DNA from 3 places in the Dechloromonas aquae genome. Region 1 is predicted to be linked to each of the others. Evidence: riboswitches for the same ligand, from Rfam matches in the RefSeq annotation. Region 1 holds a riboswitch; each other region holds the start of a gene.
What was found. A riboswitch is a leader RNA that binds a small molecule or an ion and turns the genes downstream of it on or off. The one in region 1 is predicted to bind cobalamin.
Positions count from the first base shown of each region.

Region 2: it holds a riboswitch for cobalamin, as region 1 does, so the genes downstream of both, VX159_RS07440 (hypothetical protein) here and bluB (5,6-dimethylbenzimidazole synthase) in region 1, are expected to answer to the same signal.
Region 3: it holds a riboswitch for cobalamin, as region 1 does, so the genes downstream of both, VX159_RS07430 (TonB-dependent receptor) here and bluB (5,6-dimethylbenzimidazole synthase) in region 1, are expected to answer to the same signal.

Region 1 is NZ_CP144212.1:3,393,994-3,403,696, forward strand. It holds gene VX159_RS15520 (response regulator) at 1-454, shown strand, start outside; gene VX159_RS15525 (cobyric acid synthase) at 462-1,976, opposite strand; cobalamin riboswitch at 2,033-2,213, shown strand; gene bluB (5,6-dimethylbenzimidazole synthase) at 2,274-3,050, shown strand; gene cbiB (adenosylcobinamide-phosphate synthase CbiB) at 3,047-4,030, shown strand; gene cobD (threonine-phosphate decarboxylase CobD) at 4,023-5,015, shown strand; gene VX159_RS15545 (cobalamin-binding protein) at 5,149-5,940, shown strand; gene VX159_RS15550 (hypothetical protein) at 6,002-6,358, shown strand; gene VX159_RS15555 (SCO family protein) at 6,355-6,981, shown strand; gene VX159_RS15560 (ABC transporter substrate-binding protein) at 7,088-7,993, shown strand; gene VX159_RS15565 (diguanylate cyclase) at 7,990-9,703, shown strand, end outside.
Region 2 is NZ_CP144212.1:1,630,384-1,640,086, forward strand. It holds gene VX159_RS07435 (hypothetical protein) at 1-1,193, shown strand, start outside; cobalamin riboswitch at 1,369-1,568, shown strand; gene VX159_RS07440 (hypothetical protein) at 1,733-2,311, shown strand; gene VX159_RS07445 (TonB-dependent receptor) at 2,436-4,541, shown strand; gene VX159_RS07450 (hypothetical protein) at 4,689-4,985, shown strand; gene VX159_RS07455 (hypothetical protein) at 5,456-6,037, shown strand; gene VX159_RS07460 (hypothetical protein) at 6,085-6,315, shown strand; gene VX159_RS07465 (S1C family serine protease) at 6,564-7,685, shown strand; gene VX159_RS07470 (response regulator) at 7,666-9,703, opposite strand, start outside.
Region 3 is NZ_CP144212.1:1,619,851-1,629,553, reverse strand. It holds gene VX159_RS07430 (TonB-dependent receptor) at 1-1,774, opposite strand, end outside; cobalamin riboswitch at 1,925-2,170, opposite strand; gene VX159_RS07425 (SulP family inorganic anion transporter) at 2,323-4,056, opposite strand; gene VX159_RS07420 (methylated-DNA--[protein]-cysteine S-methyltransferase) at 4,281-5,135, opposite strand; gene VX159_RS07415 (DMT family transporter) at 5,132-6,016, opposite strand; gene VX159_RS07410 (PACE efflux transporter) at 6,327-6,788, shown strand; gene VX159_RS07405 (DcaP family trimeric outer membrane transporter) at 6,848-8,182, opposite strand; gene VX159_RS07400 (hypothetical protein) at 8,383-8,760, opposite strand; gene cobA (uroporphyrinogen-III C-methyltransferase) at 9,140-9,703, opposite strand, start outside.

The sequences.
Region 1 (9,703 bases):
GGTACGCAGCTATCTGGCCGCCAACGATCCGATCAACGCCGAGAAAATCCTGTACACGATCAAGGAAAGCGACCTGCTCTACAGCGAACTGGGAATCCAGGCCAGCTACTACGCGTTGCTGACCCTGACCCTGCCGAGCAAGGGCAAGCCCAAACTGGCCGGCCTCCGCCCGGCGCTGATGGCGACGCCGTTCGATGCCGCGACCCACCTCGATCTGCTGCACGCTGCGCTGTCGGTCGGCGACGACCTGCTCGCCGACACCCAGGCGACACACCTGCTCTCTAGCCACGACGCCAAGAAAGTCTTTGCCACCCTGCGCAAGTACTACGCGCTGTACGGCCGCGAGGCCGATTTGCGCAATCTGCAGCGCGAAGTCGCACTGCAACGCATCCGCGTCCGCGACAGCCAGGCCGAGCCCGGCGAAGCCGCCATCGCAACCCCGGACGCGACCTGAAAACGCCTCAAGCGAGCGGGTAACCGGGCAGCAGTTCCGCCATCCGCCGCCGGTCCAGCGCCGCCCAGGTCGAATCGGCCAGGCGGTCGAGATCGGCCTCGCGGCGGGCGGCAAAATCGACCCGCTCGACCTCGCCGGCACCGGCCCAGCGGAGCAGCGCCGAAAGCGCCTCGGGATGGTCGAAGAGGCCGTGGCAATAGGTGCCGAGGACCTGCCCGTCAGCGGACAAGGCGCCATCCGGCCGCTCGCCCTCGGCCGCAGCCAGCCACACCGCCGGCTGCGCCAGACCGGCGCCGCGCGTCACCCCGAGGTGGATTTCGTAGCCGCTCATTGCGGCGGCAGTCGCTCCGGCAAAAGCCAGACGGCCCTGCACATTGCGCAACTGCTTTTCGGCTTCCAGCGTCGTTTCAACGTCGAGAAAACCCAGGCCGGCAGTCGAGCCGGACGCGCCTTCGCGGCCGTCCGGGTCATGCACTTGGCGCCCGAGCATCTGGTAGCCACCACAGAGGCCGATCACCTTGCCGCCGTAGCGCAGGTGCCGCGCCACCGCTGCGTCCCAGCCTTGGGCGCGCAGCCAGTCGAGGTCGCCGCGCACCGCCTTGGAGCCGGGAAGCACGATCAGGTCGGCCGGCGGCAAAGGCTCGCCGGGCTTGATCCAGGAAAAGTCGACCTGCGGGTGCAGGCGCAGCGGATCGAGGTCGTTGTGGTTGGAGGTGCGCGGATAGGCCAGCGCAATCGCGCGCAGTTTTGCCGCTTTTTTGCCGTCGACCGTGGCAGTCGCAATCGCATCCTCGGCGTCGAGCATCAACCCGTGCAGATAGGGCAAGACGCCGAGCACCGGCTTGCCGGTCCGCTCTTCGAGCCAGCGCAGGCCGGATTCGAGCAGCGAAATGTCGCCGCGAAAGCGGTTGATCACGAAACCCTTGACCCGCGCCTGCTCGGACGGCGAGAGCAGTTCCAGGGTCCCGACCAGGTGGGCGAAAACGCCACCCCGGTCGATATCGGCGACCAGGATCACCGGGCAATCGACGGTCTCGGCGAAGCCCATGTTGGCGATGTCGCGGGCACGCAGGTTGATCTCAGCCGGCGAACCGGCGCCTTCGACCAGCACCGCCTCGTAAGCGGAAGTCAGCCGCCCCCACGACTGCAGCACCGCCTGCATCGCGCGCGGCTTGTATTCCTGATAGTCGCGGGCGTTGAGATCGGCGGCGACCTTGCCGTGGATCACCACCTGCGCCTTCTTGTCGGTGGTCGGCTTCAACAGCACCGGGTTGAAGTCGGTATGCGCTTCAAGGCCGCAGGCCAGCGCCTGCAGCGCCTGCGCCCGGCCGATTTCACCGCCATCGACGGTCACCGCCGAGTTGAGCGCCATGTTCTGCGGCTTGAACGGAGCGACAGCGACGCCGTTGCGCTTGAGAATCCGGCATAGCGCGGCAACCAGCGTCGATTTGCCGGCATCGGAAGTAGTGCCCTGCACCATCAGGGTCGAACAGGAAACGGCGGCGGGCTGAGCAGCGGACATGGCAACGACGATGTGAAAAAAGTCCGTAATTATGGCACCATCGCCCCCGCCTGAATGGTTCAGGCAAGTCTCTCGGTGCCATCGACGGATGGAGAATCGGGAAGGCGGTGCGATTCCGCCACGTGCCCAACGCTGTGAGGGGGACGGATGCTGCAGATGCCACTGGCGCCCAGCCGGGAAGGCGCAGCCGCCGGCAGAACCCGAGTCAGAAGACCGGCCGGGAGACCGCAACCGCCGGCCGCATGCCGGCAACACGACTGCAAGGCCAGGCAGCCGCATTTTCCAGAAGGGGAATCCATGGAAAACCTCTCGCCGCAAGCGACCCAATCCGATTCGTCGATAGCGCAGCCCTTTTCCGACGCTGCCCGTGCCGCCGTGTATGAAACCATTTTCAGCCGCCGCGATGTGCGCGGCCAGTTTTTGCCGCAGGCCGTGCCGGAAGAGGTGCTGGCCCGCGTGCTGCTGGCGGCGCACCATGCGCCGTCGGTCGGCTTCATGCAGCCGTGGAATTTTCTCGTCGTCCGCTCGCCCGAGGTCAAGCAGCAGGTGCGTGGGGTGTTCGCCAAGGCCCACGAGGAAGCCGCCGCGATGTTTCCCGACGAGAAGCGCCAGATTTACAGCAAGCTGAAACTCGAAGGCATCGTCGAAGCGCCGATCAACCTGTGCATTACCTGCGACCGGCAACGCACCGGCCCGGTGGTCATCGGGCGCACCCACATCCCGACCATGGACCTCTACAGCAGCGTCTGCGCCGTGCAGAACCTGTGGCTGGCCGCCCGGGCAGAAGGTTTGGGAGTCGGCTGGGTGAGCATCTTCAACGAGCCGGAGCTGCAGGCAGCACTCGGCATTCCGCCGGAAATCGTGCCGATTGCCTACCTGTGCATCGGCTATGTCAGCCATTTTCACGACAAGCCGGAGCTGGAAAAAGCCGGCTGGCTACCCCGGCTGCCGGTCGCCGACCTGCTTTATTACGACCGCTGGGGTGGCAGCGACCCGCAGCAGGCCGACCCGCTCACCGCTACCGTCGCCCGCTTGCAGGATGACATCCAGACTCGGGGCCACTTCCCGCGATGAGTTCTACGCCCGCCGCCGCGATCTTCGCCGCCGCCTGGCCCGCGCTGGCCATGCCGCTGGCGGCGCTGGCCGGAGTCGGTCTCGACCGGCGCTTCGGCGAAGTCAGCCGCTACCATCCGCTGGTCGGCTTTGGCACCTACGCCAATTTTCTCGAACGCCTGCTCAACCGCCGCCAGCGCGGCCCCGGCGTCCTCGCCTGGGGACTGGCGGTGCTGCCCTTTGCAGTCTTTGCGCTATTGCTGCGCCAGGTACTGCCGACGCCGCTGGCCTGGCTGGTCGACGTCATCGCGTTGTACTTCGCGCTTGGCGCGCAAAGCCTGATCGAGCACGCCGAAGCCATCGCCCGCCCGCTCGCCGCTGGCGATCTGGCGACCGCCCGGGTCAAGGTCGGCTGGATCGTCTCGCGCGACACCAGCCAGCTGGATACGACCGGCGTCGCCAAGGCCGGCGTCGAATCGGTGCTGGAAAACGGCAACGATGCAATTTTCGCAACCCTGTTCTGGTTCGCCGTCGGCGGTGCCCCCGGCGTCATCCTGTTCCGGCTGGCCAATACGCTGGATGCGATGTGGGGCTACCGCAACCAACGCTTCAACGCTTTCGGCTGGGCCGCCGCGAAAATCGACGACCTGCTCAACTGGCCCGCCGCGCGGCTCACCGCGCTGAGTTATGCCTTGCTCGGCCAGACCCGGCAGGCCCTGGCCTGCTGGCGCCGGCAGGCGCCCGGGTGGGACAGCCCCAACGCCGGACCGGTGATGGCTGCCGGCGCCGGCAGCCTCGGCGTGCAGTTGGGCGGCGCCGCGATTTACCACGGCCACGAGGAAATCCGCCCGCCGCTCGGCTGCGGCCCGGCCCCGAGCAGCAATGATCTGGCACGGGCCATCGCCCTGGTCCGGCGCACGCTGCACGGCTGGCTGGCCGCGCTGCTGCTGCTGGGCCTGGGACACGGGCTGCTGCTGTTTACCGGAGTCATCCATGCTTGAACACGGAGGCCGCCTGCGCGCTGCCGCTACCCGCCACGGCATTCTGCTGGCCGACTGGCTCGACCTGTCGACCGGCATCAATCCGCAGGGCTGGCCAGTGCCGGCATTGCCGGCCAGCGTCTGGAACCGCCTGCCGGAAGACGACGATGGCCTCGAAGCCGCTGCCGCCGCGTATTACGGCAACGACCAATTGCTGCCGCTGGCCGGCTCACAAGCGGCGATCCAGATGCTGCCGGCACTCTTTCCCCACGCGGCGATTGCCTGCCTCGGCCCGCTCTATGCCGAGCACCCGCACGCCTGGCAACAGGCCGGACACAAGCTGCGCCAGCTCAACCATGCAACGCTGACCCGAGCGTTGAGCGCAGTCACCCCCTACGTGCTCTGCTGCCACCCGAACAATCCAACCGCCGTCACCCAATCGCGGGAAGGCCTGCTTGAAGCCGCTGCGCAATTGCAGAAACGCGGCGGCTGGCTGTTTGTCGACGAGGCCTTCGTCGATTGCACGCCGGAACTGAGCGTGACCCCGGAGGCGGCCAGCGCGGCGGCACCAAACCTGATCGTCTTCCGCTCACTGGGCAAATTCTTCGGCCTGGCCGGCGCCCGCGTCGGCTTTCTCTTTGCCCCCGAGGAAATTCGCCACAAGTTGCGCGAGGCACTCGGCCCCTGGGCGATTTCCGGCCCGGCGCGCGAGGTCGCCCGGCTGGCGCTCGCCGACCATGCCTGGCAAAGCGCGACCCGCCCCCGCCTGCGTGCTGCGGGGGAACGCCTGGCGGAACTGCTGGGACGCTGCGGCGAGGTTCGCCATACGCCGCTGTTTGCCACACTGAGCAGCGAACGCGCCGGCGAACTGGCCGATTTTCTGGCGGCGCGCGGCATCCTGGTCCGCAATTTTCCTGAGCAAGCGCTGCTGCGCTGCGGCTTGCCGGCCGACGAAGCCGGCTGGCAACGCCTGACGGCTGCGCTGACGGCCTGGCAGACAAGCTGACGCCACTCCACGGTCGACCGGCTTTTTGGCAAGAAAAGGCGGTCGACCGTGAAAGACGGCCGGAGCGATGCCCGTCGGAAACTTTGTGCCCTCGCCCCGGTCGCACGCCTTTCCCATTGACTCATCCGCCACCATGCCCCGCCTGCCCCAACGCATCGTCTGCCTGACCACAGAAACCGTCGAAGTGCTCTACGCGCTGGGCGAAGAGGACCGGATCGTCGGCATTTCCGGCTATACCGTGCGCCCACCGCAGGCCCGCAAGGAAAAACCCAAGGTCTTTGCCTTCACCAGCGGCGACATCGGAAAAATCCTCGCCGTCAAACCCGACCTGGTGCTGACCTTTTCCGACCTGCAAGCCGATATTTCGCGCGATCTGATCAAGGCTGGAATTCCGGTCTACGCACTCAACATGCGCAGCGTTGATGACATTCTGGCGATGATCGAAACCGTCGGCCGACTGGTCGGGGCCGAAGCCAAGGCGCTGGCGCTGGTCGCCGAACTGGAGGCGGAAATCGAACTGACCCGACGCCTGGCGGCGGAGCGAATCGCCCGCAATGGTCGCCGGCCGCGCGTCTATTTCGAGGAATGGGACGAGCCGCTGATCTGCGGCCTGCGCTGGGCCTCGGAACTGATCGAAATCGCCGGTGGCGAGGATGTCTTTGCCACCCGCTCCTATTCACCGCTGGCTGCCGACCGCCAACCGAGTGCCGCCGAGGTGATCGCCGCCGCTCCCGAGATCATCATCGGCTCGTGGTGCGGCAAGCATTTCCGCCCCGAACGGGTGGCCGCCCGTCCCGGCTGGCAGGAGATTCCGGCGGTCAGGAACGGCCGCCTGCACGAACTCAAGTCAGCCGTGATCCTGACTCCCGGACCGGTCGCGATCAGCGAAGGTTTGCCGCAACTACGCGCGCTCTTTGATCTGTGAGAAAAAATTGCCCGATGCGGCTGTCTATAATCGACCCATCCTTTTTCTTCGGCATCCGTTCATGAACCTCCGTCTTCTGCTGCCCTGCCTCGCGCTGCTTGCCTTTGCCGCCACGCCCGCCCAGGCTGGCGAGCAACCCTCAGAAGCTGCCGGCAAGGCGGCATTGACCGTTCTCGGCGAAATCAACGGCACCGCCCTGGCTTGCCAGCAGTTGGCAATCGTCAGCCGCGCCCGCAATGCGGTCAGCACCACCGCCCCCAAGACCCGCGAAAACGGCGAAATTTTCGAGCACGCCACCAACACCGCGTTCCTCGCTCAAGGCCAGGGCGGTCGCTGCCCGGAAGCAATGCAGTTGGTCGAGCGGCTAAACGCTGCCGAAAGCGAACTCGCCCGCGCCTTCGCGACGCAACGCCCGTGACCCGGCGCTGGCTGCTCCTGCTCAGCCTGGTCAGCCCGCTGGTCCTGGCCCAGGCCCAGCACAGCCTGGAATTGCTGCAGCAGGCCGGGCAGCGCAATGTGCTCACCAGTAACAGTGAAGAGAGCGAGCAAATCATCCCGCGCTACCTGCTGCAAGATCCCCTGGGGCGCGCGGTCAGCAACGAGGATTTCCGCGGCCGCTACCAGTTGATCGCCTTCGGCTACACCTATTGCCCCGACATCTGCCCGACCACCCTGGTCGAAATGGCCGAAGTCCTTAAGTTGCTGGCCAGCGATGCCGACCTCTTGCAAGCAATCTTCATCACCGTGGACCCGGAGCGGGACAATGGCAAGGTGCTCAAGACCTACACCGAATTTTTTGACCGCCGGATTCTCGGACTGACAGGCTCCCCACAGTTGGTCCGCCGCGCAGCCGACAATTTCCGCATCCGCTATGCCAAGGTTCCCGGCAGCGACGGCAATTACGCGGTCGACCACGCCGCTGGCATGATTTTGCTCGGCCCCGACGGCCGCGTCGCCAGAAAATATGCCTACGGCACCTCGCCGCAGGAAATCGCAGAGCATCTCCGCAGCGCGATCCGCCGTCGCCAGGCAGCACACTGAGCCTGCTTTTGTGGGGCACAGAAGAAGCAAGGACTCGCTCCGCTGGAATACCTTATTACCTTTAGATCAATTGCCCGGCATAGGCGCTGGCGCTATAGTCCAGCCCATGCTGCGCTCCGCCCTGTTCCGCGCCCTGCTGTTGCTGCTGCTGTTGCCTCCGGCTTACGGCGGCCCAGTCGCGCTTGTGCTGAACCAGCAGGGCGGCCCCTATGCGGAGTATGCGCGCACACTGGGGGAACATCTCGATCCGGCCCGATTCCCGCTGAGCCTGCATGCCAGCCCGGAACAATTCCCCGGTCCGGCTCCGGGCACCGAGCTGATCATCGCCGCCGGCACCGAAGCACTGCGCCAGGCGCTGGCTAGACATGGCAACACACCGATTCTTGCCGTCCTGCTGCCACGGCAAAATTATGAAAAGATACTGGCCGAACACAGCAAGCTCAGGGTGAGGATTTCGGCCATTTATCTCGACCAGCCGCCTGGCCGCCTGGCCGCCTTTGTCCGCCAGTTGCTGCCGCAGCAAAAACGGGTCGGCCTGCTGCTCAGCCAGGATAGCCGACCGCAGTTCGGCGCGCTGCGCCAGGCCCTGGGACAGCAGGGCCTGCATGTTGACAGCGAGGATAGCGACAACGACACCAACCTGCTGCCGGCACTTAATAACCTGTTTGCCCGCAACAACATCCTGCTGGCGATCCCGGATGGCAGTATTTACAAGCGGGAGAACATCCGCAGCATCCTGGTCACCAGCTTCCGTTACCAAAAGCCGGTGATTGCCTTTTCCTCGGCCTTCGTTCAGGCTGGCGCCCTTGCCGGCCTGTATTCGACGCCGGCACAGATTGCCCGCCAGACCGCCGAACTGCTTGCCCAGTCCGGCGCCAGCCTGCCGCCCCCGATGCCCCCCACCCAGTTCGCAATTTCGATCAATCAGAATGTCGCCGAGTCCCTCGGCCTGTCCCTGCCCGACGAAAGCACGCTGCGCCGTGCGCTGCAGCAGGATCGGGAGGCACGATGAGAGGACTGACCCTGCGTTACCGCTTGTTGCTGCTGACCCTGCTGCCAAGCACGCTGATTTCCGTCGTCCTGGTGGCCTTCTTCACGGCCAGCGGAATCCGCAGCCTGGAAAACGAACTGCGGGCCAAGGCCTTATCGACCGTTCGCTATCTGGCACCGATCAGCGAATACGGGATCATCGCCGGCCATATCGACAGCCTGCACAGTCTGGCGCATGCCACGCTGCAGGAACCCGGTGTCAAGGCTGCCGTCATCGTTAACCAGAAGGGACGCGCGATTGCCGTCAGCGGCCGTGTCTCGTTGACCAGCGACCTGTTGCGCAGCCCGGTCCCGACCCCTGGCCTGGTCGCCGAAAACGAGGGCTGGGTTGCCTACGGCGCGCCGGTCAAGCGCTCGGCCAGTGAGAGCGACGTATTGTTCGAGTTTTCTCCACCCGGACAGGAAAATGCCAGTGCAGAAGTGATCGGCCACGTGTTCGTCGAATTCGACAAGCGCGAACTCTCGGGCAAACGCCGTGAATTGCTGGAGCAGGCCACCCTGATCATGAGCATCGGCCTGATTCCCCTTGGTCTTCTCGCCATTTTCGTGGCTGACGGGATGTCTGCTCCGGTACGTCGCCTGGCGGAAGCGGTCAGGAAAATGTCGGCGGCCCATTTCAATACCCGCGTACCGGAAAGCACCAGCGGTGAAATCGGCATTCTGGAACGCGGCTTCAATGAAATGGCCGAGCACATCGAGGAGGTCCATCACTCGATGCAGTTGCGGATCGAAGAGGCGACAGCCCAACTGGCCTACCAGGCCCGCCACGATGCGCTGACCGGGCTGATCAACCGGCGCGAATTCGAAGCCCGACTGGAGAAAGCTCTGCGCTCGGTACAAGCCGGCGGGACCGAATTCTGCGTGCTATTCATCGATCTCGACCGTTTCAAGCCGGTCAATGACGCCTGCGGCCACCTCGCCGGCGACGAACTTCTGCGCCAGATTGCCCAGTTGTTCCAGACCCGCCTGCGTGGTGAAGATACCCTCGGCCGCCTCGGCGGCGACGAGTTCGGGATCATCCTGCACGACTGCAAGTTGCCCAACGCAATGCAGATCGCCAACGATATCTGCATGCTGGCCGGCGACTATCGCTTCATCTGGCAGGACAAGGTTTTTGCTGTTGGAGCCAGTATCGGTGCAACCGCCGTCGATCGGCATGTCCGCCGGATCAAGGACATTCTTGCCGCCGGCGACCAGGCCTGCTATCAGGCCAAAGAAGCCGGCCGCAACCGGGTCTGCGCCCACCAGCCGGAGAATGACCACAACCAGCGCCTGCACGACGAACATTGGGCGATCCGGATTCCCGAAGCACTTGCCGAACAGCGCCTGCAAATTGACGCACTGCCGTTGCGGGCGTTGCAAACCGGCCTGCCAGCCCGGCACGTCGTTGAAATCGGAGCCCGGATGCATGAGCCGGGGCGCCCGCCGATCCTGCTTCCAGCCCTGATCGACGCGGCCGAGCGCTACGAACTATCCGAAGCCGTCGACCACTACCTGCTGACCGCCACCGCCCAGGCACTGGCCCATGCCCGCGACCACGGCCGCAACCTGTTCTGCCTGGTACCGTTATCGGCTTCGGCAATTGATCGGCCGGGGACCCTGAAATACATCGCCGGGCTGCTCAACCAGCATCGTCTCGATGGTGGCAGTCTCTGCCTGCTGTTCCCGGAAG
Region 2 (9,703 bases), 1.8 Mb from region 1:
AACTGGCCGATGGCCGCGATTGGTACGTCGGCCGCGACAGCGGCGAGATCGTGCTCGACACGGCGGCCGGCGAACGCGCCTGGAACTGGCTGGGCAGCGTTAGCCACTGGCTCTACTTCACCGCCTTGCGCCAACTCGGCGAGGTCTGGCGGCAAACGGTGTTGTGGCTGGCGGCGCTGGCGCTGCTGCTCGGCTTGAGCGGACTGTGGCTGGGTTGTCAACGGTTGTGCCTGCGCCGGCCGTATCGCGACGGCCGGGTCAGTCCCTACCGCGATCCGGCCAAGCGTTGGCACCATTTGCTCGGGTTGGCCGGCGGGGTCTTTCTCTGCACCTGGCTGTTCAGCGGCTGGCTGTCGCTGGCGCCGTTCGGCTGGGCCGCCGGGCCGGACCTGCGCAGCGAGCAGCAGGGGCTGGCCGGCGGCCGCTTCGATGCCGCCGCGCTGGCTTGGCGCCCGATCTTGCCGGCCGGCAGCCAAAGCGGCGAATGGCGGCTGTTGGCCGGCCAGCCGCTGGTCCGACTGCGCGGCGAATTTGCCGGCGCAGTGGGCGAGATAGTGGGGGACTCGGCAGCTGGGTCGGTAGTCGCCAGGTCGGTGGCTGCTGAGTCGGTGGCCGAAGCGTCGGCTGGGCTGGCGACCGTGACGGTGACTGGATTTGCGGCTCGTTCGGCTGGTGAGCGGGCCAGCCAGGCAGCCGGTGGCACAGTGGGCGAGGGCAGGGCGGCCGGGGAAAAAGCGGCTTCGCTGCTGGTCGACCGTGAACAGCGGCTTTCTCCGGCGGTAGACAGCGCCCGCCTGCTCGCGGCGGCGGCCGAATTGCGCCCCGGGGTGGCGTTCGCGGCCAGCTGGCTGAGCGAAGGCGACGCCGATTACTACCCGCTGCGCCATCATCCGCGCGTCTTCCCGGTGCTGCGCCTGAGTTTTGCCGACACCGCTTCAACCCGGGTCTATCTCGACCCGGCCAGCGCCCGCCTGGTGCATCTGGCCAGCCGCGATAGCGCCGCGCAACGCTGGCTCTACCACGGCCTGCATCGGCTCGACTTTCCGCCGCTGGCCGCCTGGCCCGGGCTGCGCGACGGGTTGGTGATCGCGCTCTCGCTGCTCGGCATCGGCCTGGTCGGCTACGGCAGCGTGCTCGGCTGGCGCCGCCTGCGCGGGCGTTCGGTGGCGCGGGCGGGCGTGGCTGGCGACTGAGGCGGCGACCTGAGCAGCGGCTGAAGCCGTGCCGCCCGGATGAAAATTGCCCTTGACCACGGTCGACCGTGGTCAAGGGCGTTTTTTGCCATGGGCACAACTGGTAGTGGTTGCTCTGTATGTTTTCTACTATCCCTAGTGTTTTTGTTTTGACATTGTCCTTGCCGGTGTTTACAATCCGGGCATTGTTGATGGTTCCCGAACGGGATCAAAAGGGAATCCGGTGCCGGCCTGTGCAAGGTCGAAATCCGGGGCTGCCCCCGCAACTGTGATCGGCGAGTCCTTGCCCCTCAAGCCACTGGAAGATTTTCCGGGAAGGCGGGCCAGGGCGATGAACCGAGAGCCAGGAGACCTGCCGCAACATTCTTTCAACCAACGATGGGGCGGGGTGTCCCTGGCGAAAGGTGCAGGCGCAATGCGCTGCGGGTTTTTGGCGTTTCCGGCGAGTCGACCGTGTCGATTCGGCTCCGGGCACGTGCCACCGCGCTACCGCCTGCCGGCCAGATCACCGCTTCCCGTCCCGCTTGCGGAGTCTGTCGATGTCGGCCTGTCCTGCCTTATCCGTCGCGCCTCTGGCGGCTGTCCTGCCGCATGTCCGCGTGCGCCGTCTGGCCGCGCTTGATGGCGAACAAATTGCTGCCCACCTCGGCGCGCTCGATGCCGAGGCGCAGGTGGCCTTGTTTGCTGCACCGCTTTCCGCGCAGGCGATTGCCGCCTATGTGGACAGCCTCGATTACCGCCGCGACTTGTGCATCGGCGCTTTTTCCTCGCAACGCGTTCTGGTCGGCCTGCTGCATCTGCGGCTGGCCGGGCGTCAGGCGCAACTTGCCGCCAGCGTCGCTGCCGGCTGGCGGCAGCAAGGCGTCGGCCGGGCGCTGCTGGCGCGCGGACTGCGCATGGGGCGCGCCCTGGGCGTTCGCCAGTGGCAATTGGCTGCGCATCCGGCGGCTGACTTGCCGACCGAGCCTGCTGCGGGGTCAGCAATAGAGGTTGCCATGGGGTCTGCCATGGGGGCTGCAACGGAGCCGGCAGACGATTCGTGCACCGTACCGGCGGCGCATCTACCGCTGCGCCGGATCTGCGACGCGCTCGGCTATCCGGTCGAGGCCCTGCGCTAGCGCCAGCCCGCCGGGAATTCAGTGGTCAATTTGGCGGCGACTCCGACTGCCAGTTTTCCGCTTAATTCGACCAAATATCCCGCCACTCAAGCCAATCAAGCAAAATCACGACAGGGAGAAAACCATGCACTTCAATCTTGCCCGCAAGCCGCTCGGGCTTGCGCTGCTCGCCGCCTTTGCCTTGCCCGCCGGCGCCGCCGGCATTCCGACCTTGCAGGAGGTGACCGTCAGTGGCGGCGGCAAGGACCTGGTCGGCGTTGCCGATACCGCCAGCGAAGGCACGGTGACTGGCAAGCAGCTGGCCAACCGGCCGCTGCTGCGTCCGGCCGAGGTGCTGGAGGCGGTGCCCGGCTTGATCGTCACCCAGCACTCGGGCGACGGCAAGGCCAACCAGTATTTCCTGCGCGGCTTCAACCTCGACCACGGTAGCGACTTCGCGACCACGGTGCTCGGCATGCCGGTCAATATGCGCACTCACGCCCACGGCCAAGGCTACATGGACCTCAATTTCCTGATCCCCGAACTGGTCAGCGCGGTGCGCTATCGCAAGGGCGTCTATGCCGCCGAGGACGGCGATTTCGTCACCGCCGGCAGCAGCCGCATCGACTACCAGCGCCGCCTGCCGGCCTCCTTTGTCGATGTTGGCCTCGGCCAGCGCAACTTCCGCCGCCTGCTGGCGGCCGGCAGCCACACTTTCGAGAACGGCTACACATTGCTTTCGGCAGCCGAGGTGTCCGGCTACGACGGCCCGTGGACTCAGGCGCAGAACCTGGAAAAGCACAACGCGGTATTCCGCCTTTCGGAAGGTTCGGCGAGCAACGGCCTGGCGCTGACCGCGATGTTCTACCGCGCCGACTGGACGGCGACCGAACACGTGCCGCAGCGCGCGATCCAGAGCGGCGAAATTGGCCGCTACGCGCCGCTGGGCGCCAACGACGGTGGCAAAACCCACCGCTATAGCCTGTCCGGCGAATGGGCGCGCAGTGGCGAGAACAGTGCGCAAAAGGCTAATGCCTACGTGATCGACTACGGCCTCAACCTGTTTTCCGGGCCTTCCGGTTACATCAGCGGCGTAAACGGCGACCAGCACGAACAGGCCGACCGACGCATCGTCTGGGGCGGTGCCGGTGAGCAACGCTGGTTCCTCGGGCCGAACTGGCGCGACAGTGAACTGGCGCTCGGCGCCGATTTCCGCCAGGACCGGATCGCCAAGGTCGGCCTGCACCGTACTGAGAACCGCCGCCGCACCGAGACCGTGCGCGAAGACCGCATTCTCGAATCCAGCCTCGGCCTCTATGCCGAGCTGCGCACCCAGTGGCAGGACTGGCTGCGCACCAGCGCCGGCCTGCGCCACGATCAGTTCCGGGCGCAGGCCAAGGCGCTGGCCGGCGCCAACAATGGCAGCAACGGCGGCGAAGTCAGCGCCAACCAGACCAGTCCCAAGCTTGGCGTCGTTTTCGGCCCCTTTAATTTGCTCGGGCCGAGCGAGTTCTACGCCAATTGGGGCCACGGCTTCCACAGCAACGACGTGCGCGGCGCGACGGCGCGGGTCAACCCGCAGGACGGCAGCGCGGCCGAGCCGGTGCCGCTGATCGTCAAGGCCAAGGGCGGCGAGGTCGGCGTCCGGGTCAATCCCTTGCCCGGCTGGAACAGCAGCCTGACGCTGTGGCAGAAGGAACTGGCCTCCGAACTGGTGTTCATCGGCGACGAGGGCGTCACCGAGCCGCGCGGTGCTTCGCGCCGCCACGGTGTCGAGTGGTCCAACTACTACGCGCCGGGCAACGGGATGATTCTCGATGCCGACGTGGCCTGGTCGCAGGCGCGTTTCAAGGAAGAAATCAACGGCGGCCGCCAGGTGCCCAACGCGATCCCGCTCACCGCCTCGCTGGGCCTGACCTGGGACGACGGCGGCGCGTGGTTTGGCGGCCTGCGCCTGCGTTACCTCGGCGCCTATGCGCTGGAAGAGAGCGGGGCGCAAAAATCGCAGGCCTTCTGGATGACCAGCCTGAAAGCCGGCTACCGGGTCAGCAACAAGTTGCAATTCACTCTTGACGTGCTCAACCTGTTCGACCGCAAGGCCAACGACATCGAATACTGGGGCGGTGCCTGCACCCGCAGCGAAGCACTGGCCGGCACCGGCGGCTGCGGCGTCGGCGGCAGCCTCGACGGCCGCCTGGTGCACCCGCTGGAACCGCGCTCGCTGCGCCTGGGTATGCGCATCATGTTCTGAACCACGCGGCCAAGAGGCAGCGCCGACGGGGACCTTGCCGCGAGGCAGTGACCGTGAAGGCGCTCCTGCAAGGGCGCAAAGGCAGCGGCACTTGTGGCCGTTCCGGTGGTCAGAACCGCATCGACACTGACCACCGGGGAGCAAGCCATGTTGTCGAGCGACGAACTGCTGGCGCTGATGCGCGATGTTGAGGCCGAAGATCCGATCGATTACGCGGACCTGCCTTGCGACGAAGAGGCGCTGCGCAGCCTGGTCTGCACCCAGGTCTGCGAAATCTCCGAACAGGCGCAAATCCTCGACGCCTCAGCCCGCGAACGCGTCCTGCTCGCCGTCGCCGCCAAACTGGTGCTGGAAAACATGGTCCTCAACCTGCGCCTGCTCAAAAGCGAGGACCGCCCGGAATGCAGCGCGGAGTGGTTCGCCCGCTGGCGGGGGAAGACCTGAAGCTTCGTTTTTGGGGCGGTTAACACGGTCGACGGGCGGTGGGGCGGGTTTTCGGGCCACTCCGGATGGTCATACCGGGTAGATTGACGCCTTGTATCTACAGATAGGATAGCGCAAGCGTTGCACCGATCAGACCAGTTGCCGAGTCAACATGGCTCAACCATACTTCGCCGTCAGACAAGCTGGATCAACCGATATCTCGCATGTTTAAATCGTAGAATTTATACATTGTCTGGAGTGCATGAAAGCGGTTGTTTAACAGGGTGCTTAAAAACTATTTTTAAGCTCCAAAAATGACCTTCAAGGCAACTAACTTCGCCCAAAAGCATCAGAATTGGTGTGCCAAGTTAGATATTTTAGGCCTCAAGCTGGCTATCTGGGCATGTTTACGGATGGCTCAAATTGTTTTTGGGTGTCCTGTTAATTTCTATTCTATGTATTTTAATTTTTTCTGATTTTATTTAATATTTATGACGGTTGCTCGTATTTTAAAGCGGTCACTGGCACCTGTATCTGCTGTTTTTATTTCAATTTTATCGGCCATATTTGCATGGCAGCAAGTTGATGTGAGCCGAGTTCATAATCGAAAATCGGTTATGCCAATTCTTCAGGTTACGCCATACATGGAAGGGAAAGAACGGCGCAATGGTATATATTTGTCCAATGATGGACTCGGGCCTGCGATTGTTAAAGGTTTTTCGGTAAGTTCTGGGAATGTGGTTGCAAGTGGATTTGGCTCAGATCGTTGGTCTGAAGTTCTATCTGCGACAACACTAAACTCTAGTTGCTTTGCAACAGGATGGCCAAAGGGAGAGACAGCGATAAGAGCAGGGTCGGATATGCCACTTCTCTCTATTACAAATGCTGATGGATATGATATGTGTATGGTGGAGTTGGTAAAGCTAATTGGAGGTAAGCCAATTGAAATCAATATTGAATATGAGTCGATCTATGGTGACGTAATGCATCTCTCTGCAACCTCAAAAATTAGCTCTCAAACTCTCGATTCGTTACACAAGAAATTAGTGGCTAGTGGCCTCTCCCATCATTAAATTTATATTGGTATAGTGTTGTTGGTTATTTTAGGTTATTTATTTTTATGGATAATGAACAAGTTAATCGTTTGGCCGAAGTGAAGGAGGCGGGGTTGTCAAGCCTAAGTCAAAATACATCGCATAAAGCGAAGGATTGGAGAGAGAGGTTTCTGGAGATGGACTTGTTGTCTCCATTGTATGTGTTTGCTTTTATTGTTTTATTTAAAGATGGAAGAGATGGTTTTGATTTGCACGATGCAATCATTAAGTTTATTTTGACTTATAATGGGCAGTAACTTGAAAGGTAGAGGTATTTAATCCATCTGTGGCGTCCTGCATCAACTCTGTAGAACCTGCTCAACTCATCCCGCGATCAAGCGGAAATAGCACTCAACGCAGTTGATCAGCTAGCGGGTTACTTCGGTCAGTTCTGCACACTTTGCTCGCCAGACGTTTCACGCTTGAATTTCCCGCACTGATCGCCATATTCACGGTCAACTGACCGGTTTCCGGTTTTTCACCGTTTCGGTGTTGAGGAGTTTCGATGTCCGACCGCTTTCTTTCCCGCCTGCTCTGGCTGACGCTGGCTTCGGCCTTGCTGATGATGTTGTGGCAGGGGCGGCTCGATCCGCTGGGCTGGCTGGGGCTGCGCCCGGAGGCGCAGCCGCGTACGGTGGCGGCGCGTGGCGAGTTGGCGGCGGATGAGCAATCGACGATCCGCTTGTTCGAGAATGCCCGCGATTCGGTGGTGTTCATTACCACCAAGGGTGAGGTGGTCGATTTCTGGACGCGCAATGTGCAGCGCGTGCCGCGCGGTACCGGCTCGGGTTTCATCTGGGACGATGCCGGGCATGTGGTGACCAATTTCCACGTTATTGACCAGGCCAGCGAAGCGACGGTCAAGCTGGCCGACGGGCGCAGCTTCCGCGCCGGGCTGGTCGGCGCGTCGCCGGCACATGATATTGCGGTGCTCAAGATCGGTGTCGGCTTCAAGCGGCCGCCGCCGGTGCCGGTCGGCAGCAGCGCCGAACTCAAGGTCGGGCAGAAGGTGTTTGCCATCGGCAATCCCTTCGGTCTCGACTGGACGCTGACCACCGGCATCGTTTCGGCGCTCGACCGCAGCCTGGGCGGCGAAAACGGGGGCAGCATCGAACACCTGATCCAGACCGACGCCGCGATCAACCCCGGCAATTCCGGCGGGCCGCTGCTCGACTCGGCCGGCCGGCTGATCGGGATCAACACCGCGATTTACAGCCCGAGCGGCGCCAGCGCCGGGATCGGCTTTGCCGTGCCGGTCGATACCGTGAACCGGGTGGTGCCGCAATTGATCAGCCACGGGCGTTACCTGCGGCCGGCGCTTGGGATCGGTGTCGACGAGGCGCTCAACGAGCGCATCCAGCGGGTTTTTGCGGTGGATGGCGTGGCGGTGCTCAGCGTGCCCAGGGATTCGGCGGCGGCACAGGCCGGTTTGCAGGCGGCACGGCGTACCCGCGACGGCGGGATCGAACTCGGCGACCTGATTGTCGCCGTCGAAGACCAGCCGGTCAGCAAGGTGCGCGATCTCTCGCGCCGCCTTGATGACTTCAAGATCGGCGACCGCGTCCGCCTCGGGGTGCTGCGGCGCGGTCAGCCGCTGACGGTCGAGATCAGCCTGCAGCCGGAATAGTTTCCCTGCTGGCCTCTGGATCGTCTGCTGTTGGCTGAAGTGTCGGCATCCAGCCTGCCTCGGCTTGCACGCAACTGCTGATTTCGTCGAGTACCGCCAGCAATTCCTCTTCCAGAGCTGGCAGCAACTGGTCGAGTTGTTGTGCATATCGGGTGTCGTCAGGCCCGCTGCTGGCCAGTTCAACCGAGCGGATTTGCTCGGCCAGGTGTTCGGCGCCGATGGTGCGAGCCAGCCCGCAGGCGGTGTGGCTCAGACGCTGCACCGCCTGGTCGCGGTCGGGGCTGTGGCCAAGCCGGCGCAGGCGGTCGCCCAGATCCTGATAGCTTTTGGCGAAGGCTTGCAGCATTTCGCGGTAGAGCCCGAAGTCGCCATCCATGCGGCGGATGGCTTCGCTGCTGTTGAGATGTGGTTCCTGAGCTTGTGCAAGTTGTTGGCTGATGGCAGGGCGCACTGGCTCGTCGAGCGGGCTGGCTGGCAGCGTCAGTGCCGGAATCAGATGGCTCAGGAAGCGGTGCAGGGTTGCTTCAAGCTGTCGGGGATCAACCGGCTTGCTGAGAAAGTCGTTCATCCCCGCTGCCAGGCAGGCGCGTTGATCCTGTGCTTGGGCATTGGCGGTCAATGCAACAACTGGCAGTTCGGCAAAGCGCGGGTCGGCGCGCAGTCGCCGGGTTGCCTCCAGTCCGTCGATGCCGGGCATCTGCATGTCCATCAGGACCAGGTCGAAGCCGTCGGGGTTGCTTTCGAGTTGCAGCAGGCATTCTTCGCCGTCGCTGGCAATGCAGACTTCGAGGCCCCGGCGCGAAAGCAGTTCGCTGATCAGAATCTGGTTCAGTTCGTTGTCTTCGGCAACCAGAATGCGGGCCTGGCCCCGGTAGTCGTTATGGGCTTCGCCGTCGCTTCTGCTTTCTTGCCGGCCGATCAGGAAGAAGGGGCTGACGGTTTCAAACAGGGCGGACGGGGTAAAGGGCTTGAGCAGAATGGCCGCAACCTGGACGCTTTCCCGCAGTTCTGCAATCAGGCGGGTTTCCGGCTGACTGGCCAACAGGATGATGCGTGGCTGCAGTTCTTGCGGGACTTCATCGCGCAGACGTCGGGCCAGTTCCCGGGCGGCTTCTTCCTGCTGTACTGCGAGCAGGCAGAGGTCAAAAGACTGTCCGCAGAACATGGCTTCTTCGAGGCGATCGATCGCCTCGTCGGCACCGGCGAGTGCGACGACATGCCAGTGCAGCGAGCGGGCAATTTCGAAAGTGACGCTGCGGCTGCGTTCGTTCGGGTCGACGATCAGCAGGCGCAGCTTTTGCAGATGTTCCGGGACGATCACCCAGGGGCGGTCTTCGTCGTGCTGACGGGGGAGTTGCAAGTGCAGTGAAAAGGTACTGCCGACGCCTGGCTGGCTGCGCAGTTCGAGGCGGCCGCCCATCATTTCGGCGAGGCGCCGGGAGATGACCAGTCCCAGCCCCGTTCCGCCGTAGCGCCGGGAGGTTGAGCTTTCAGCCTGGGCAAAGGGGCGGAACAAATGTTGTTGCTGCTGCTCGCTGATCCCGATGCCGCTATCTTCGACATCGAAACGCAGCGCCGCGTGGCTGGGGGTCAGTTCCTCAAGTTCGACATGCACCACCACATGCCCTTGCTGGGTGAATTTGATCGCATTGTTGGTCAGATTGATCAGAATCTGCTCCAGGCGCAGCGAGTCACCGATCAGTTCGTGCGGAACGTTGGGGGCGATCCGGAACAGGACATCGATGTCCTTGTTTTTGGCGGCGGCATTGGCGATTACGCCGAGGGTGTGGAAAACCTGGCTGAGATCGAAAGGCGCTGGGCTGATTTCAAGCCGGCCGGCTTCGATTTTCGAGTAATCGAGAATGTCGTTGATGACCCCCAGCAGGATGCCCGATGCCGATTCGATGTTGCGCAGGTATTGGCGTTGCTGTTCGTTGAGTGGTGTGTCGCGCAGCAGATGTACCATGCCGGTGACGGCGTTCAAGGGGGTACGGATTTCATGGCTCATGTTGGCCAGG
Region 3 (9,703 bases), 1.8 Mb from region 1:
ATTCGGCCTGCAGGCGGGTGATGTTGCCCTCAAAACGCCAGTTCTGCCATGGCGTCAGCGCTGCCGCCAGTTCGATCCCCTGCGAAAACTGGCTGCCGCCCTGGACCGACAGCGCGGCGTTGTTGGGATCGCGGGTGACGATGTCGTCCTTGTCGATCCGGTAGAAGGCCGCGCTCCACTCGCCCAGGCCTTGAGCCAGCGTCTGCTTGATCCCGACCTCGACCTGCCGGCCCCGGCTGAGCTTGAAATCGGCGTTGGCCAGGTTCAGCGAAATCATGGAAGTCACCGGATCGTGGCCGCTCGCGACCTGGGCGTAGAGGCTGGTATCGCGAGTCAGGAAATGCGTCAGGCCAAGGCGCCAGGAATTGCCCTGCAGGGTCCGGCTGAAATCGCTGCCGCTGACCAGTTCGTCGCGGTTGATCGCCGCCCGGTCGTGGCGGAAGCCGGCCAGCAGCAGCCAGCGCTCGCCCAGTTGCCAGGCGTCCTCGGCATAAAACGCATTCAGGGTGGTAGCAGTGTCGAACTTGGGCAGGGTCGGGTCGGGACTGAACCACTGGCCGTGCGCCGGATTGCGGATGGCAACGCTGGAGCTGCCGCCATAAGGCGCATTGTTGGTATGGCGGAAATTGACCCGCGCGGTTTCCCAACCGAAGACCGCGCGATGCCCGCCCTGCTTGAGGCTGGCTTCGAGGCGGTTGCCGGTCTGCTCCAGATCGTGCTGGATTTCCAGATAATCGCTACGGTCGACGCGGTTGGCGGGCAAATTCAGCTTGTAATTCTCGATATTCAGCCAGCGCCGCTTCGATTCCAGATAGTAGGCTTCGTTGCTCAGCGTCCAGGCCGCGTTCATCTGCCACTCGGCGCGGGCGCGCAGGCGGGTGTCGGCATAGCGGATCACCGAGTCGTCGGCGTTGTAGTTCTCGCGCCGCAGCTCGGGCAGCAGGCGGCCGTTGTCGTGCGGCGTGCCCCAGTAGCGCTCGGGGCGCTGCAGGCTGTAGTCGGCGCTCAGGTCAAGCTTGAACTCGCTGTTCGGCTGCAGGCGCAGCCGGCTCATCAGCTTGCCGCCCTGCGAATTGCCGAGGTCGCGGTAGCCATCGATGTGCGTACCGTAGGCATCGACGCGGTAGCTGGCGATCTCGCCCAGCGCACCGGTGGCACCAACGCCAAGGCGCGTGAGGCCGTCGCTGCCGAGCGCGACCATCGCTTCCTGCGCGGCCACCCGGCTCGGCTCCTTGCGTACCGCGTTGATCGTCGCCCCGACCGTGCCGCTGCCATAGACCACCGACGCCGGCCCGTGCAGCACCTCGACCCGCTCGTAACCCCAGCTGCTGCCAGGATAGTTCTGGGTGCCGGCACCGGTCTGGACACGGACGCCATCCTCGGCGATGCCGACCGAGTTGGTGCCGGTATAGCCGCGCGCCGAAAACGACAGGCCGCCGGTGCCGCCGGAACCGATGTCGGTGATCCCGGGAGCGCGGGTGATCGCCTCGCGCACCTGGAAATCGCCGCGTTCGCGCATCTGCTGCGCATCGACCGCGCTGACGCTGGCCGGCGTCTCGCGCGCAGTCAGGCCGGTGCGGGTGGCGCTGGTGGTGGCGTGGTCGAGGCCGAGCGTGCCGACCTCGCGGCCGGCGCTGACTTCAACCGGCGCCAGCTGGACCGGCGCGGACTGGGCGGCGGCAAGCCAGGGCAAGGCGCCCAGCGTGGCAACAAAAAGCGGGCGCAAGGACGGCAGGTTGGAACGGGAAAATACGGGTGAAAAAGGGTAAGACATGGTCAGACAAGCTCCGGATGCGACCGTCTGCCCGCCGATGACGACCCCTGCCCGGCCGCTGTTCCCACGGGACGCACGCGCGCCAAGGCAGTTCTGCCGCCATCCGCAACCCCGCAGACGGTCCATTGCATTCGCCGGCCGCAAAGCGCGGACGGCACGAAGGCGACAGGCCGGTCTCCGGGCTTGCCAGTCTTGAATCACCGCCTTCCCGCGTCGTTCGCGCACCCGGAGAGGGTCACGTTGCGACGCAGTGGCTGACAACCGTTGGGGTCGTCGAGGTGATTCCGCACTGGCTTACCGTTGCGGGGGCAGCCGAGGAATTGCGGAGTACGCGCACCTCGTTCCCGTTTCACCCTGCAGCTCGCGCTGCCGGGCACCTGTTGCCGTTTCCGCATGCTTCAACTGCCGGGCGCACGCGGTAGCCCTGAAAAACGAGGCGCGATCTTAGCCGAAAAAATGCCGTTGCGGGCAAGCAGCAAAAAATCGCGATTGCTGCGGTCGACCGTGAAAATGGCCCCAAGCCCCACAACCGCGCGGAAAAACGCGATTCAGCCCGGATTCGCCGCCGGGTCGGTGGCCAGACTGTCAAAAGCTGCGCTGGCCGACAAGAACACCTCGCCCGAGAGTTCCTGCCACAGCGCAGTGCCCTGCAGTCGATCCTGTACCGGCCCCTTGACCTCGGCCAGATGCAGACGCACGCCGCTGCGGCCGAGATCGCGGTCGAATTCGGCCAATGCCTCAACCGCCGTCGCGTCCATGCGGTTAACCGCGCTCATCACCAGCACCAGTTCGCGGCAACCCGGCTGTGCCGCCAGTTGCTGGCGGATTCGCGTCTCGATCGCCGCCAGATTGCCGAAGAACAGGCTTTCATCGATGCGCAGAAAGAGCACCCCCGGCAACGTCTCGACCCGATGGCGGTCGACGTTGCGGAAATGCTCGCTGCCCGGCAAGCGGCCGATCACCGCGATATGCGGCTGGCTGGCGTGAAAGAGCAAGGTCGCCAGCGACAGCAGCACGCCAAGACCAATCCCGACATCAACGCCGAGAAAGATCACGCCGCAGGCGGTGCCCAGCCAGGCGCAGGCGTCAGCGCGGTCGTAGGCCCAAGCCTGACGCAGCGCGGCCAGGTCGATCATCGACCAGGCCGCGAGCACGATGCTTGCCGCCAGCACCGCCAGCGGCAGACGCGCCAGCCAGGGCGCGGCCCACAGCACCAGCAGGATGGTGCTCAGCGCGGTGACGATGCTGGCCAGCTGGGTCTGAGCACCGGCGGCGACATTCACCGCCGAGCGCGAAACGCCGCCGCCAACCGGCATGCCGCCATAGACCCCGGCGACCAGATTGGCGATGCCGAGGCCGCGCAACTCGGCGTTGGCGTCGATCCGCTCGCCGCGCTTGACCGCCAGCGCCTGCGCCATCGACAGGTTCTGCACCATCCCGACCAGGGTCATGGTGCACGCCGGCACAAAAAGCAGGCGCAGGATGCCCCAGTCGGGCGGGGTCCAGTCCAGCGGCGGCAGCCCGGCGACAATCTGGCCGATCACCGCAACCGCAAAACGCCGATCCAGCTCGCCGTAGCTCACCGCCAGCGTCGCCAGCAGCAGGAGCAGCAAGGGCTGCAGACGGACGACGAAATCGGCATGCGCGCCGCGCATCCCCAGCCGGCGCAAGCCGCCGCCCAGGTAGCGGCGGGCCAGCGCGAGCAGCAGCAGGCTGCCGCCACCAATCGCCAGAGTCACCGGATTGGTCGCCGGCAAGGCGCCGACGAGTGCTGGCAATTGCTCGACCACGCCATGCCCGGCCACCGGCACGCCGAGCAGATGCTTGCACTGGCTGAGCACGATCAGCACCGCCGAACCGGAAATGAAGCCGCTGGCCACCGGCCGGCTCAGCAATTGCGACAAAAAGCCCAGGCGCAGCAGGCCGCAGGCCAGCACCAGCGCCCCCGAGAGCAGGGACAAGGCCGCCGCCAGCGCCAGGTAGGCAGCCGAACCGGGCACCGCCAGCGGCGCCAGCACGGCATAGGTCATGATCGCGGTGATCGCCACCGGCCCCACCGCCTGCACCCGGCTGCTGCCGAACCAGGCATAAGCCAGCACCGGAAAGATGCTGACGTAGAGCCCGTACTGCGGCGGCAAGCCGGCGAGCAAGGCATAAGCCAGGCTTTGCGGAATCACCAGGATCGCCACCAGCACCCCGGCGCTGAGGTCGGCCGGCCAGCAGGCGCGGGGATAGGCACGCAGCCACGCAGGCAGCAGCAAGGAAAGAAACGCGGATTTCATCGCCGGGGTTTTATCACGAGCCGCTGCAAAACGCATCTACGACCGGCGGTCACACCACAGCCGTGCCGGCCCGCCGCCTGCATCCTGCTGAGCGAGCGGATGCGACAGCCCAAGGCCGCATTTACGTACCGCCAAATTGAAGGAATCGGCGCCACGGATACATTCGCCGCACCGAGTCACAACGCATCGTGCCGGGAGCGTGGCTCCGCCCTGCTCGGCTCGGCCTATTGGCCGGTTTTGCCCGCCTCCCAGACCTGCAGCGCCAGCTTGCGCTCGACACCCCAGCGGTAATTGCCGCTCTCGCCGCTATCGCGGATCACGCGGTGGCAAGGGATCAAAAAGCCGATCTGGTTGGCGGCCAGCGCCGACCCGACGGCCCGCTGGGCCTGCGGACTGCCGATGCGGTCGGCAAGCTGCTGGTAGGAAATCACCCGGCCGAATTCGGTGTGGGTCAAAGCCTCCCAGACCTTGACCTGGAAATTGGTCCCGCGCAGCAGCAAATGCACCTTGCCGCGTACCGGCGTCGTGGGAAAGATTTCCGCCAGCAGACGCCGGGCCTGTTCGTCGTCGCGGCGATGTTGCGCGTGCGGCCAAGCCTGCGACAGCTCGGCGAGCATCGTCGCTGCTGCGTCGATGACAAAGGCGAAATGGCAAACCCCGCGCGGAGTCGAGGCCACCAGAACCTCGCCGAACGGTGACTCGGCAAAGCCATGGACCATTTCCAGCCCCTGCCCGCCGGCCTTGATTTCGCCCGGCGTCATCGCTTCGCAACTGACCATCAGGTCGTGCAGCCGGCTGACGCTGCTCAAGCCGATTTCCTCGCTGACGGCCAGCGCCGGACGGGCTGCCCGCAGGCGCGCCCTGGCTTCGGTTTTACTCAAAAACTGCAGGAAGCGCTTGGGCGAAATCCCGGCCCATTCGGCGAACAGCCGCTGCAGATGAAACGGGCTGACGGCAAGCTCCGCCGCCAGTTGCTCCAATGTCGGCTGCTGCCGGTAGTTTTGCCGGAGGTAGGCAATCGCGCGGGCGACCAGCGCGTAGTGCCGTTCCTGCCCGGAAGGAATCGCTCCCATGTTCATCCCTTTTTCGCCCCTAGCGTTGCCGGCGAAAAGCCGGTCACCAGGACGGTTCCGGCAAGAATCGCCAGGCCGCCGGCGAAGGTATGCCAGCCGACCGACTCGTTGAGAAAGACCACGCCCCAGAAGATTCCAAACACCGGGATCAGGAAGGTCACGGTCAAGGCCGGCGCGGCACCGATGTCCGAAACCAGCCGGAAGTAGAGCAGATAGGCGATGCCGCTGCAGACGATGCCGAGCGCAGCCACCGAGAAAAGCACTGGCGGCGCAGGCGTGGCGACCAAAGGCGGCGCCAGCAAGGCGAGCGGCAGCAGCATGGCGGTGGCCGCCCACATGCTGCCGTGGGCATTGGCCAACGGCTCGACCGAGGGTGCCGTTTTGGTATAGGTCGAAGCCACCCCGTAAGAAGCGGCGGCGCCGAGTGCGGCCGCCACCGCCAGGCCACCGCCGGCCGGCAGCGCCAGAGTTTCCACCCCGGCCACCAGGGCGACGCCGACGATCCCGAGCAACATCCCGAACATGGCCCCGGGCGCGGGACGCGACTTGAACCAGAGCGTCCCGACCGCCAGCGCCCACAGCGGTGCGGTGGCATTCAGGATCGCCAGCAAGGACGCGGAAACGGTTTGCGCGGCATAGGCAAAGAGCAGAAACGGCACCGCCGAGTTGCAGCAACCGAGCATCAGATAGTGCTTCCAGCAGCGGCGAACCGCCAGCGGCTTTCTCAGATAAAAGGCAATTGCCAGCAGGAACAGCGCCGCCAGCCCGACCCGCAGGAAAATCAGCCGCGCCGGCCCGAGTACCGGCGCCCCGATCCGCATGAACAGGAAGGAAGCGCCCCAGATGGCAGCCAGCAGCAGCAAGCGGGAAAGATCGGCAGGCGTCATGGCAATGTCGCAGAATGAATCAAGGCAGCAGGATAGAGGATCGTCGGACCGGCCCACAATCCGATTCTTGCGCGGGGACGGAGGTTCGCTGCGACACGCTGCCACCGGCGGTTTTCTGCTTTTTTCACGGTCGACCGTGAAAGCGGGCATTTTTCCGGCCGCAGCCGGCGAACCTTGCCTGCACCGCAACTCCGCATCATCTGCCGGATGCTGCGTGCTGACATTCGGTTACAAACCGGGCCGGCGCTTTCGGCTAGCCTCGATCCTTTTCCCGCTTCAGCCTCTGCGCGCTCCACGCGCCGCTCATCCGATGTCGTCCTCCCCCCAACTCCGCAGCCTGCCCGACCGTATCCGCCAGGTGGCGCTGTTTGAAATCGGCGGTCTGCTGCTGATCACCCCGCCCTTCATCTGGCTGAGCGGCATGCACGCCGGCGATTCGCTGCTGCTGCTGGCCCTCGTCGCGCTGCTCGCGGCGCTGTGGAACGCCGCCTACAACACCGGCTTCGACTGGCTCGAAGGCCGCCTCACCGGCCGCCCGGCCGACCGCCGTCCGGTGTTCTGGCGGGCGGTGCACGCCATCGGTTTCGAAACCGGCCTGCTGCTCGCCAGCCTGCCGCTGATCGTCTGGCTGACCGACATGAGCTGGCTCGAAGCCCTGATTGCCGACATCGGCCTGGCGCTTGCCTACGTCGTCTATGCCTTCTTCTTCAACCTGGCTTACGACCGGATCTTTCCGATCCCGGCGGCAGCGGTGGCCGCCAAGCGCGCATAAAAAACAGGGGCCCGCAGGCCCCTGTCGATCTTCCGGCGCAGATTCGGCGCGGGTTCGGCTTAGTAGAAGCTGTAGCGGACCGAAGCGTTGATCCGGCTCTGGGTACCGACCTCGTTGTTGAAGGTGGTGCGCTTGCCCCAGGCGTATTCCAGACCGAATTCGGCGTTCTTCTCGAAAGCCCAGAAGGTATTCAGGAATACCTGCTCGATGCGGCGGTTCGGGAACAGATCGGCAGCACCCAGGCCACGTTGAGCGACGTTGGCGACCTCGTCGCGATCAAAGACGGTCTGGCTGGCGATCAGATTGCTGCGGAACTTGGCGTTCCAGGCGTGGGTGTAACCGACGTGCCAGCCGTAAGCCTTCCACAGATGGATCGAGTTGGAGGCTTCGGTAGCGCCCTGCACCAGCGAGTTGAGCATGTAACGGCCGATGCCCTCGCCACCCTGGATGCCGGCGACCAGCGTGTCGTTGCCCAGCTTCAGGCTGCCGCCCAGCCCCAGGCCGTAACCGCGCTTGGCGTGGTTGTCGTTGCGGTATTCGAGGCTGACGGCGCGCAGCGACAGGTGGCCGCGGTCGCCACTCATGGTCCAGTTGGCGACGAAATCGGGCGAGCGGTCGAAATCATTCACGCCCGGTGCCGTCGGGAAGGACAGGCTCTGCGAATTTTCAACCGACAAGGCCAGCTTGGAGGTCGCCAGCGGGATGGTGTAGCGGATCTGCGGCTGGCGCAGCAAGGCGGTGGTGCCCGGCGGGTTGAAGTCGACGGTATCCGGGAAGGAGCCGAGGTCGGAGAAGTTCGACCAGGTCTGGCCGACCAGCAGGTTGCCCAGCTGACCGTAGGCGTGACGCAGGCGGAAGGTGTTGGAGTTGGTCGCCAGTTCGCCCTGGAACTGGTTCGGCGCGTTGAAATCGCCCTCGACCTTGGTCAGCAGCACGCCGCTGGAAGTCTGCGTCGCGGTTTCGAAGCCAATCCGCGAAGTGCGCGCGGTGGCGTAGGTCTGGCCCTTGTGCGAACGGCCGGTGCTGGCCTTGTCGAAAGGCTGGACGAACAGCGCCGAAGCCCAGTCGTTGTTGTTGATGTCGGAATTGCGGCCCTTGAAGTCATGGGTCGCGTCGAGCTGGGCGTAACCATAAACCTTCAGCGAGGTCTCGGTCCCCGGCAGCTTGATCGAGCCCGGCAAGGTGCCGGCGGTCACCACATTGGCCGGCACCGCTGCCGGAGCGGCGGCGGGGGCGGCGGCAACCTTGGTCGCTTCGCGGGTTTCGAGTTGTTCCAGACGCTGCTGCAGCTGCTTGACCAGCACTTTCAGGTCTTCGACTTCACCGGCAACAACGGGCTGGGCAACGGCCAGGCCGAGATTGGCGATAAGCAAGGCACAGATTTTGAGTTTCATACCAATGGTCTCCATCCTTATTCAGGATCATTTAATTGGGATAACGAAAAAGGGAAAGGCGGCGTGCCCCTGGCCGGAAGAAGGAACACCTACTGCGGGTTAAACCAGTCGATTCCGACGCGGGACAGTGCCGCCAAATACCTGATTCGAGCGCTGTCGATTGTAAGGGCTCCCCATAAGCCCCCCTAACCCGAGCCCATTCAAAATGAATTAAAACTGCCCTTTAAATGACGCAATGCATGATCTTTTGGCAAATATGAAACAGGGGTTTTCCCCGATTGCCCCCCCCAACGATCACCGCAAACACTCGCGAACAGCCGCCCGATACCAGCTCGGCAGGCACGGATCACCAGCAAAAAACCGCCAATTTTCACGGTCGACCGTGAAAATTGGCCGATTTGGCCCACTCCGCGAGGCAACCGCAGGCCCGCCCGATACGCTGCGTTGCCCGCCGTGGCAAAAAGGGAATCGCTCCGCCCCGTTCCTGACCTGAAATCGGCAGTCGCGATGCGGCGATAAACACAGTGGCGGGAAAAAGAAATTGAAATGAACCCGGTCGAACTGAAATACCCGCTCATTTAATTAAACCTTTTGAACTAATCACCGCCGCTCGGGCCGCCCCGACCGGCCATCCCGAATCGCCTTTTATTGCGCAATTTACCGCGCCTGGATATTCCGATGATTAACCGACGGGCACGACAGAATCGGAAGGATGCGGGGAATCGCTGCCAGGATTTTCCTGGCCGCAAGGTATTTCACCGATATTCACTGGCAAACGGCATTAATTCCTGCACATCAGCGGCCACGGTGCCCATCCCGGCGACAGGGGAAACAGGCGATCTGCTGCGCCAGGCCAGAGGCGGCAAAGGCGCATAAGCAGCGCTCCACGGGGCAGGCCGGCAATGAAAATGGCAGCGCCTTCCGGTCGCTGCCATTTTGCCGCGAGGGAGCGGACGATTACTTGCCGGCCAGACTCACCACGCTGCCGATCACCAGCAAGGTCGGCGATTTGATTGCCTGCTCGCGGACGACCTGCGGCAGGGTCGCCAGGGTCGCGTGGTGCAGCTTTTGTTCCGGCCAGGTGGCCTTGTACACCAGCACCGCCGGGGTGTCGCCAGGCAGGCCGTGGGCCTGCAGTTCGCGCGAGATGGTGTCGACGCCGGTAATCCCCATGTAGATCGCCAGGGTCTGGTTGGGCTGGGCCAGGCCGGGCCAGTTGAGGTCCACGCTGTGGTCCTTGAGGTGGCCGGTGACGAACAGGCAGCTTTGCGCGTGATCGCGGTGGGTCAGAGGGAAGCCGAAGGCGGCGGCGGCGCCGAGCGCGGCGGTGATGCCGGGGACGATTTCGACGCCGACGCCGGCGGCGAGCAGGACTTCCATTTCTTCGCCGCCGCGCCCGAAGACGAAGGGATCGCCGCCCTTGAGACGGACCACGCGCTTGCCGCTACGGGCCTTTTCCAGCATCAACGGGCCGATTTCGTCCTGCGACAGGGTGTGGTTGCCGGGCATTTTGCCGACGAA